One region of the Promicromonospora sp. CA-289599 genome, then DNA from elsewhere that is predicted to be linked to it. Evidence: riboswitches for the same ligand, from Rfam matches in the RefSeq annotation. Region 1 holds a riboswitch; the other holds the start of a gene.

Region 1 (4,390 bases):
CGAGCACGCGGCGGCCCGCGTCGGCGGCGGCGAGCGCCGTCGAGATCACGCAGCAGTCGGTCGCGACGCCGGTGAGCACGAGCGTGCCGGCGTCGTGCGTGGCGGCTGCCAGCTCCGGGCCCCACTTGCCGAACGTGGGGAGCGTGACGACGGGCGTCCCCCCGTTCACGACGTCGGCGAGGTCTGTGATCTCGTAGAGCGGGTCGTCCTCGGGCACGAGCGCGAACGGCCACTGCTCGAAGTAGGCGCGCCAGGCGCCGTCGGGCACCGTGGGGGCGATGTACCTGGTGAGGACCGTGCGACCCGCGAAGGTGGGGAGCAGACGGCGGGTGCCGGCGAGCGCGGTGGGGTAGTCGGGGGAGGCCCACGGGCTGGGCGGGCGGGCGAAGACGGCCTGCATGTCGATCACGACCAGTGCCGCGTCGGGCCCGGGTGGCGCGACGGCGGCCGCTCCGCCGTCGCTCACCGCGCCTCCTGGCGGTGGACGGTGCGCGCGGTGAGCAGGAGCGTGCCGAAGAAGCCCAGGGCCAGGGCGACGAGCACGCCCAGGTTGGCGAACGCCCAGGTGCCATCGATGCCGCCGAGCGGGCCGAGCAGGTAGCCCTGCCAGGCGAGCCACGGGGCGTAGGTGTTGGTCACGAGGCCCCAGCCGATGGCGGTGCCGCCCAGCACCAGCGCTACGGCGGACCAGTTCACGGACCCGTACCGGCCGGCGGCGTCGTACAAGTCGGCGTCGGTGTAGTCGCGGCGGCGCAGCAGGATGTCGGCGAGCAGCACACCGCACCACGCGGCGACGGGTACGCCCAGCGTGATGAGGAAGCCCTGGAAGGGGCCGATGAACGAGTCCGCGACGAACACGACGTAGATCGCGCCGATCACCATGAGCCCGCCGTCGATGGCGGCGGCGACCCAGCGCGGGGCGGGCAGGCCCAGGGAGAGCAGTGCGAGGCCTGAGGAGTAGATGTCGAGCGCCGCGCCGCCGATCAGCCCGGCCAGGGCGACCACGACGAACGGGATGAGGAACCACGTGGGCAGGAGCGTGGACAGGGCGCCGATCGGGTCGGCGCCGATCGCCTCGTTGAGAGCCGGATCGGAGCCCGCGAGCAGGAGGCCGAACACGAGCAGCACCACGGGGGCCAGCGAGGCGCCCAGCGTGGTCCAGCCGACGATCCGCGGGCCGGAGGCGGAGCGGGGCAGGTAGCGCGAGTAGTCGGCGGCCATGTTGACCCAGCCCAGGCCGAACCCGGTCATCATGAACACGAGACCGCCGATCACCTGCGGTGTGCCGCCGGCGGGGATCGCGGCGACGGTGGCCCAGTCGACGTGGTCGGCCACCAGGATGATGTAGACGACGGTGAGCACGGCGGTCAGCACGGTGATGATCACCTGCAGCCGCATCACGAGGTCGAACCCGAAGACGCCGGCGGCCACCACGATGCTCGCCACGACCACGAGGGCCACGATCTTGGTGACGGTTCCGCCGCCCCAGCCGAGCGCCCCGAGCACGGTCGAGGTCGCGAGCGTGGCCAGGGCCACGAGCACCGTCTCCCAGCCGACGGTGAGGATCCACGACAGCAGGGAGGGCAGCTTGTTGCCGCGCACCCCGAACGCCGCGCGGGACAGCACCATGGTGGGCGCGGAGCCGCGCTTGCCGGCCAGCGAGATGAACCCGCAGAAGAGGAACGACACCACGATGCCGATCGCGCCGATCACCGTCGCCTGCCAGAACGAGACACCGAAGCCGAGCAGGTAGGAGCCGTAACCGAGCCCGAGCACGGACACGTTGGCCCCGAACCAGGGCCAGAACAGGCTGCGGGGCGAGCCGCGCCGCTCGGACTCGTCGATGGTGTTTAGGGCGTTGGTCTCGACCGCCGTGGGGACGCTCATGGTGGTGATCCTGCCACTCGCCGGTGACACGCACGAGGGGCCCGCACCGATGTGGTGCGGGCCCCTCGGGTGGCTGGTCTCGGCCGCCGCGGACGTCAGCCGACGCGGATGAAGGTCGGGCTGTTCTGCCAGATCTCCGTGTAGCGCACGGTCTGGCCGGGCACCGGTGCCTCGACCTGCATGCCGTCGCCCGCGTAGATGGCGATGTGGCCGGGGCTCCAGATGAGGTCGCCCGGCTGGGCCTCGGCTGCCGAGACCTGGGTGCCGGCGTAGCGCTGCTCCGAGGAGGTGCGCGGCAGGTCGATGCCGATCTGCGCGAAGACGTACGACGTGAACCCGGAGCAGTCGAACCCGGCGGGCGTCGAGCCGGCCCAGACGTACGGCACACCGAGGTACTGCATGGCGATCGAGACGATCTGGGACCCTCCGGCGGAGGCCGGGACGGCCTTCGCGACGGGTGCGGCGGTCTCGACGACCTCCTGGACGACGGGCTCCGGCTCGGGCTCGGGCGCGGGGGTCACCTTGATGGTGCCCGTCTCCAGCGTGAACTTGCTGTCGGCCGCCACCTGCACGGCGGGTGCGGTGTTCACTGCCTCCACCACCGCTGCCCCGGCGACCGAGCCCTGCGACGTCTTGTTCAGGATGTCGAGCTCGGCGGTGGACGGGCTGTTGTCCGCCACCGGCGCGGCGTCCGCGGGAACGCTGAGCAGGGAGACTGCCAGGCCGGAGCCGGCGACGACGAGCGCGCCGCGGCGGGCGGCACCTGAGATGCCCCGCGCTGCGGCACGGGAGAGGGGAGTCAGCGGGGTGATCGGTCTGCGGGCAGCACGGTGGCGCCCAGGCGTGCGAGTAGTCAAGAGTTTCTCCTGACGCCTACGAGGTGAGCTGTCGGATTCGGATCGGAGAATGACCCGGCCGCGTACTACCTGTGCGGCTTCACCCCAAGGACACCGTCTCGGTGCCCGCTTACGTGGTTCCCCCGTCCCTGTCTTTGTTCTGTGCAGTCTCGGGGCGGTGACAGGGCTCGGCGCCCACCTCGAGTGCCCGCGGACTTCCCGCGAACCGGAGCGACGCTAACCCCGTTCCGCCGCGAAGTCACAATCGCATCACGGCTCACGGGGCAGTTCGTGTCCCACTTGACCCGAATTGTCCCTATGAGGTAGGTCACTCCACCGCGGGCGGAACGTTGTGATTCCGGGCGAACGGGCCGCTCGGGTCGGACCGCCCGCCTATCTGGTCGGATTGTCGCTTCGTCAGGCGGTCACAGCTCGCCCATGAGGTCGAAGTCGAACCCCTCGGCGCGCGCGAGGTAGAGGCGGTGCTGGGCGTGGTTGCCCTGGAACCGCATCGGGCCGCGCGGCCCCTCGTAGACCACGCCGTCGACCGAGCGGTCGGTAGCGGCGACCGCGGCACTGCCCGCGCGCTCGACGATGGTGCGCAGCGCGAAGATCCCCTCGTAGCAGGCCTCCGCCGCGGCGCCGACGGCGGGAGCGTGCACGCCGTGATGGGCGGTGTAGCGACCGATGAGATCGAGGGCCTCGCCCGTCGCCAGGCTGCGGAACCAGCCGCCCGTCGAGTACAGGTTGGCCGTGCCGCCCACGCCGCTGCCCATGAGCATGTTCTCCTCCATCAGCGTGCTGAGGCGGACGACTCGCTCGTGCAGGCCCTGCCGGGCGAACGCCCTGTTGAACCGGACGGCGTTCTGGCCGACCATCAGCATCAGCACGCCGTCGGCCCGCGAGGCCTCGATGTCGTTCACGACGCCGCCGAGCTCCGCGCGGCTCGCGCCCCGCTCGGCCAGGAACCGGGTGCCGGCGAACTCGACGCCGAGTGTCGTGACCTGCGTGGAGAGCACCTGGAACGTGCGCCTCGGCCAGGCGTAGTCGTCACCGACGACGTACCAGCTCCGGACGCCGAGCTCGGCCCGGAGCCGGGAGATCGCGGGGAAGAGCTGCGCCGACGGGACCTCGCCGGTGACGTACAGGCCCGGCCGGGTCTCGGCGCCCTCGTACGCGGCCGGGTAGACGTACGGCACACGGCGCTGCACCAGCGGCACGACGGCGTTCCGTACCGCCGAGGTGTGCCAGCCGGTGAGCGCGTGGATGCTGCCGACGGTCAGCACCCTGGCCACCTGACGCCGCAGGACCGGGAGCGGCTGACCCGCGTCGAGGAACTCGGCACGCACCGGGCGGCTCAGGATCCCGCCCGTCGCGTTCAGCTCTGCCACGGCCAGCTCCGTCACGGCCTGGCACGACGGGCCGTAGATCCCCCCGGGGCCCTGGAAATGCAGGAGCGCACCGATGACGAAGTCCGACATGACGCCCCGTCCCGGTGATGGGCCCTTTCTGGGCTCGGCCTGTGTTGGCGGGTAGTGTACGAGCACACAGGAAGGGCACGCGCTCATGCGGACTGCTGGTGAGACGGTCGAGACCACGTCCCACGCCGACGTGGCCGACGCGATGTCCGCGACCGTGCTGCGCGAGTCCGTGCTCGCCGCTCGCCG
Region 2 (4,390 bases), 1.8 Mb from region 1:
GACGACGGCGAGGTCGAACAGGTTCCACGGGTCGCGGAAGAACTTGCGACCATGGGCGACGATCCGCAGGAGCAGCTCGACCACGAAGAAGCCGAGCATGGTGTGGTCGATGACCATCAGGATGTCGAGCGCAGTTCCGCTCACCATGGTCTCTGCGCCCAGGATCAGGGCGTTCGCCAGGATCACCACGAGAACGAGGTTGACGAACCACCTCTGGTCGAGGAACGCGCGGAGCCGCCCCCTCCAGGTGCGCGGTTCGATCCGCGACTCGGCCGGTGTGCCGATCGCCTGGTTCATGCGGTCTCCCTTGCTGTCACGTGCCCGGGGCCCCTGCCCCGGTCCTGCCTCGGGCCCTTGCCCGGCCGAACTGTAGCGCGGGTGTTCGGCCGGAGATTCCGCTGGGCGCAATGTCCCAATTTGGGAGTGATTCGGCGGGTCCGGTGGCAAGTCGGCGCGATCAGTGCTGAGGTAGTCGCAAGCAAGCCACACCACTCTGGAGGAAACACATCATGGGTTTCTTTGCGTTTCTCATCCTCGGGCTGATCGCCGGCGTGATCGCCCGTATCGTCATCCCGGGCAAGCAGCCGGGTGGCTTCTGGCTCACACTGCTCCTCGGTGTGCTCGGCGCCATGCTCGGTGGGTGGCTCGGCGGGCTCATCTTCGACATCAGCCTGGACGAGTTCTGGTCCTGGGAGAGCTGGCTCTTCTCGGTGATCGGCGCGATCATCGTGATCCTGATCGTCCAGGCCATCTTCGGCCGCCGCAAGACTGCTTGATCGCAGCACACCGCGGCCGCGGAGCCATCCTCGTCCTTCTGACGTCGATGGTCTCCGCGGCCGCGGTCGCGTGTACGGGTGGCGGCGCGCCGTCGTCCACGAAGGGTGCGGTGCCCGACGACGTCGCTTCCCGGCTCAGCGTCGAGGTGGCGCAGGGTCGCGAGCAGTACGCCGAGCGGGAGATCCGGCTCGAGGTCACCAACGACTCCGACGAGACGATGACTCTCCTCTCCGGGGCCCTGCGGACCGAGCAGTTCGGGCCGTCGCACCCCACCAAGGAGGGGCGCACCCTCGTGCTGCGGCCCGGCGCCACGCGCGCTGTCTTCGTGGGGCTGGGCGAGGCGCGTTGCGCGGACCCGGCGGCGGAGGACGGTGCCGCGACGGCGGCCGCGCCGTCCGCCACGATCACGCTCGCTCTCGGCGAGGGCGACGACCTGGGTCCGGCGACCGACATCCCCGTCGACGAGGTGGGCGATCCCATAGGGCACCTCGCCCGGAACCACACGGTGGACTGCTCGGCAGCGGCCGTAGCGGCGGGTGCTGACCTCACCGTCGATCCCGACGTCCCGGTCGAGACCCGCGACGGCGAGCTGACCGCCCTGGTCACCCTGCGGATCGAGCGGGTCGACGGCGGCCCGGAGGTCACCCTCGACCGGATCGCCGGGACCACCCTGATGAGCAATGCTGACCCGGGCGGCGAGGCCTCGGGCTGGGTCGGCCGGGACCTGGCGGGCCAAGGGTCCGGCGAGGTGGCCCTCGCCGTGGTGCCCGCTCGCTGCGACGTCCACGCGGTGGCAGAGGACAAGCGGGGCACGTTCCTGCCGGTGTACGCGCGCGTCGACGGCGTCCGGCAGGAGCCGGTCTACGTGCCGATGCCCGACACCGCGCGCTCCGACCTCTACTCCTTCGTCGCGGACTACTGCGACTGGCCGGAGTGACCGACCCCGGACACGCGAGAGGCGCCGCCTCCGGCGTCGGGCGGAAACCCGGCGCGGAGGCGACACCTCGCGATGTACTGCGGTAGCTCAGGCTCTGTGGCTGGCTCAGGCTCTACTTGTATCCTCTGGGCCTGCGGTTCCGCTCCGGCTCAGACGACGCGGATGAACGTCGGGCTGTTCTGCCACATCTCGGTGTAGCGCACCGGCATGCCGGCCGCCCACGCCTCGATGATCATGCCGTCGCCCGCGTACAGGGCCACGTGGCCGGGCGTCCAGACGATGTCGCCGGGCTCCGGGTAGGTGACCTGATAGCCGGAGCTGAGCATCGCGCTCGAGGAGTGCGGAAGGTTCACGCCGAGCTGTGCGTACGTGTACTGGATGAGGCCGGAGCAGTCCATGCCCTCGGCCGGCGACGCCCCACCGAGCACGTACGTGATGCCGAGGTAGTTGAAGGCGATGTTGATGGCCTGCTCGCCCAGCGGGACCGGGTCCGGTGCGTCGACCGAGACCACGGCGGGGCCGTCGCCCTTCTTGCCGTCGGCGCCCGAGGAGGTGCCCAGCGCTTCCATCTCGATCGGCATCTTCGCGTCGGACGGGACGGTAACGGTGGGGGCCGCGGCGACCGCCTGCTTGGCCACCGCGGTGAGGGATTGCAGGTCGACCGTGTTCAGCTTGGCGGACTTCACGTCGGTCTTCAGATCCATGGCGGGGGCCGCGTGGGCCGTCGTCGCGATGGTCGAGATCAGGACGCCACCGGCTGCTGCGGCGATGGCTCCTCGGCGGGCTACGGTGCCGGCGTTCTCTGTGGCGGTACGAGCAAGGATGGTCAGCGGTGTCATGGCCGGACGGCTGTCACGATGCCGTCCGCGAATGGAGTTCGTCACCTAAATGTCTCCTGTACCGCCTGCGAGGTCAGCTGTCGGGTTCGGGTAGGAGTACACACCCGGCCGCACGGCTACTGGGGGGTTCCGTCCGGCTTCACCCCGAGGGCGACGATGGTGCTGTCGCCCGGGAAGGTGGGTCCCCCGCTCCTGTCTCGAACGTCTGGTCATGAACCGGTGACAGGATTCGGCGTCCGATTCACGGCCTCACCGATGTGGTGGGGCAGAAGTCAAAGTACACACGTTCCCCAGAAAAGTCACGATCGGGTTACGCATTCCGGTCCCACCCGCAGAAGGCGCAGATTTGCGCCGTTCCGGTCTTCATGGGCTATGACCGACATCACATACATCGGCTACCGTTCGGCGGCATGGGTGAAAGCGCATATCGCGTCTCCGCCTGGTGGGTGCTTCCCATCAGTGCCGTCGTCTGGTGGGTGTGCGGGTTTCTACCCTGGCTCCTGCAGGTGTTGTACGAGGTCACAGGTCTTGCCGAGGCTTCGGCAGTGCGCTCCGCCGGATTCCTGCCGCTCCCGTTCACCGCCGACGACGCGGTGGTCGGCCTGGTCGTCATGGCGTTGTTCGGCGGCCTCCTCGGCGGCCTCACCGCGGGCATCCCGGCTTCGGGAAGGGCTGGCGCGGCTGCCGCGACGACGGGCACCTTGCTCGCCATGTCCGCAGCGGGCGGTGCCTCGTGCCTGCTCGCGATCCGCGGTAGTGCTCCCGGTGACGCCGCGCCGCTCGGGATGCTCGTCGTCACCGTCACTGCCGGGGTCGTGGGGCTGGCGGCCGGCCTCCTGGTGGCCCTGGGCCCGGCCGTCCTGCGTGGGCCCGCCCTGGCCCTGCCCGTCGTGCTCCTGGACGGTTGGCTGTGGGGTCTGGTGCCGGGCAGCCTGGTGTCGCCCACCGGAACGTGGTGGATCTTCGCGGTGGCGCTCGGTATCGCGTTCGGACTGGCGGTGGACAGCCGGCCGCTCGAGCTTCTCGGCTGGCTGCCGACCGCGGGCATCGTATGGGTGCTGCAGGCAGCCGGGCCGGCCCTCCTGGCCGTGCAGGAAAACATCTGGCCGGGCTCCGCGCTCACGGAGAACCCGCTGTCCGCAGCGGCGATCGTGGCGCACGAGCTCGCCTCGGCGGCCATGGTGCCCGACACGCACCAGCTGGGCGCCTGGGTGGTCGCCCTGCTGCTCGGTGCGGCGATCGCAGCGCTCCGGCTCTCCCGGGAAGCGGCGGACGAGAGCGAGCTCTCCGAGGCCTGGGCCTGAGGCGTCAGCTCGCGCCCGTGCTGATTGCGAGCGTGTAAATTTTCACCCGCCGTGCGTTGCGGGCCCTGTTCGACGCTTGTCCGGTCCCCGTAGGTTTGTCCAAGTTCGGGGGTATCCGGCCCGCGAGCGAACACAGGGGGCACACATGAACAGGAAGTCACTCGTCGGCGCCGCCACCTCCGCCGCGCTCGCCGTGGCGGTGCTCGCCGCCGTGGCACCCGGTGCGCAGGCTGCCACCGACGACCCCCTCCGGGACAAGCAGTGGGGTCTGGACCAGATCAACGCCGAGGCCGCCTGGTCGGCCGGTACGGGTGAGGGTGCGGTGGTGGCCGTCGTCGACACGGGCGTCGACTTCGACCAGCCGGACCTCGCCGGCCAGCTCCTGCCGGGTGCCACCTTTACCGGCTGCGCGGACGTCCGCCCGTGCGGCGACGGGGATTTCAGGGGCCCTGACGGCCAGAACGACGGGGACGAGCACGGCACGCACGTGGCAGGCATCGTCGCCGCCGCGGCCGACAACGGCATAGGCGTCG

What was found. A riboswitch is a leader RNA that binds a small molecule or an ion and turns the genes downstream of it on or off. The one in region 1 is predicted to bind cyclic di-AMP.
Region 2: linked by a shared signal. The riboswitch ahead of ACQEVI_RS11915 (C40 family peptidase) and the one ahead of ACQEVI_RS20080 (C40 family peptidase) in region 1 are both predicted to bind cyclic di-AMP.

Annotation. Positions count from the first base shown of each region.
Region 1 is NZ_JBNJNI010000001.1:4,506,806-4,511,195, forward strand. It holds gene ACQEVI_RS20070 (cysteine hydrolase family protein) at 1-466, opposite strand, end outside; gene ACQEVI_RS20075 (purine-cytosine permease family protein) at 463-1,887, opposite strand; gene ACQEVI_RS20080 (C40 family peptidase) at 1,983-2,744, opposite strand; cyclic di-AMP (ydaO/yuaA leader) riboswitch at 2,744-2,909, opposite strand; gene ACQEVI_RS20085 (substrate-binding domain-containing protein) at 3,149-4,204, opposite strand; gene ACQEVI_RS20090 (MarR family transcriptional regulator) at 4,290-4,390, shown strand, end outside.
Region 2 is NZ_JBNJNI010000001.1:2,674,994-2,679,383, forward strand. It holds gene ACQEVI_RS11900 (ion transporter) at 1-297, opposite strand, end outside; gene ACQEVI_RS11905 (GlsB/YeaQ/YmgE family stress response membrane protein) at 510-776, shown strand; gene ACQEVI_RS11910 (hypothetical protein) at 773-1,714, shown strand; gene ACQEVI_RS11915 (C40 family peptidase) at 1,864-2,553, opposite strand; cyclic di-AMP (ydaO/yuaA leader) riboswitch at 2,601-2,798, opposite strand; gene ACQEVI_RS11920 (hypothetical protein) at 2,964-3,857, shown strand; gene ACQEVI_RS11925 (S8 family serine peptidase) at 4,003-4,390, shown strand, end outside.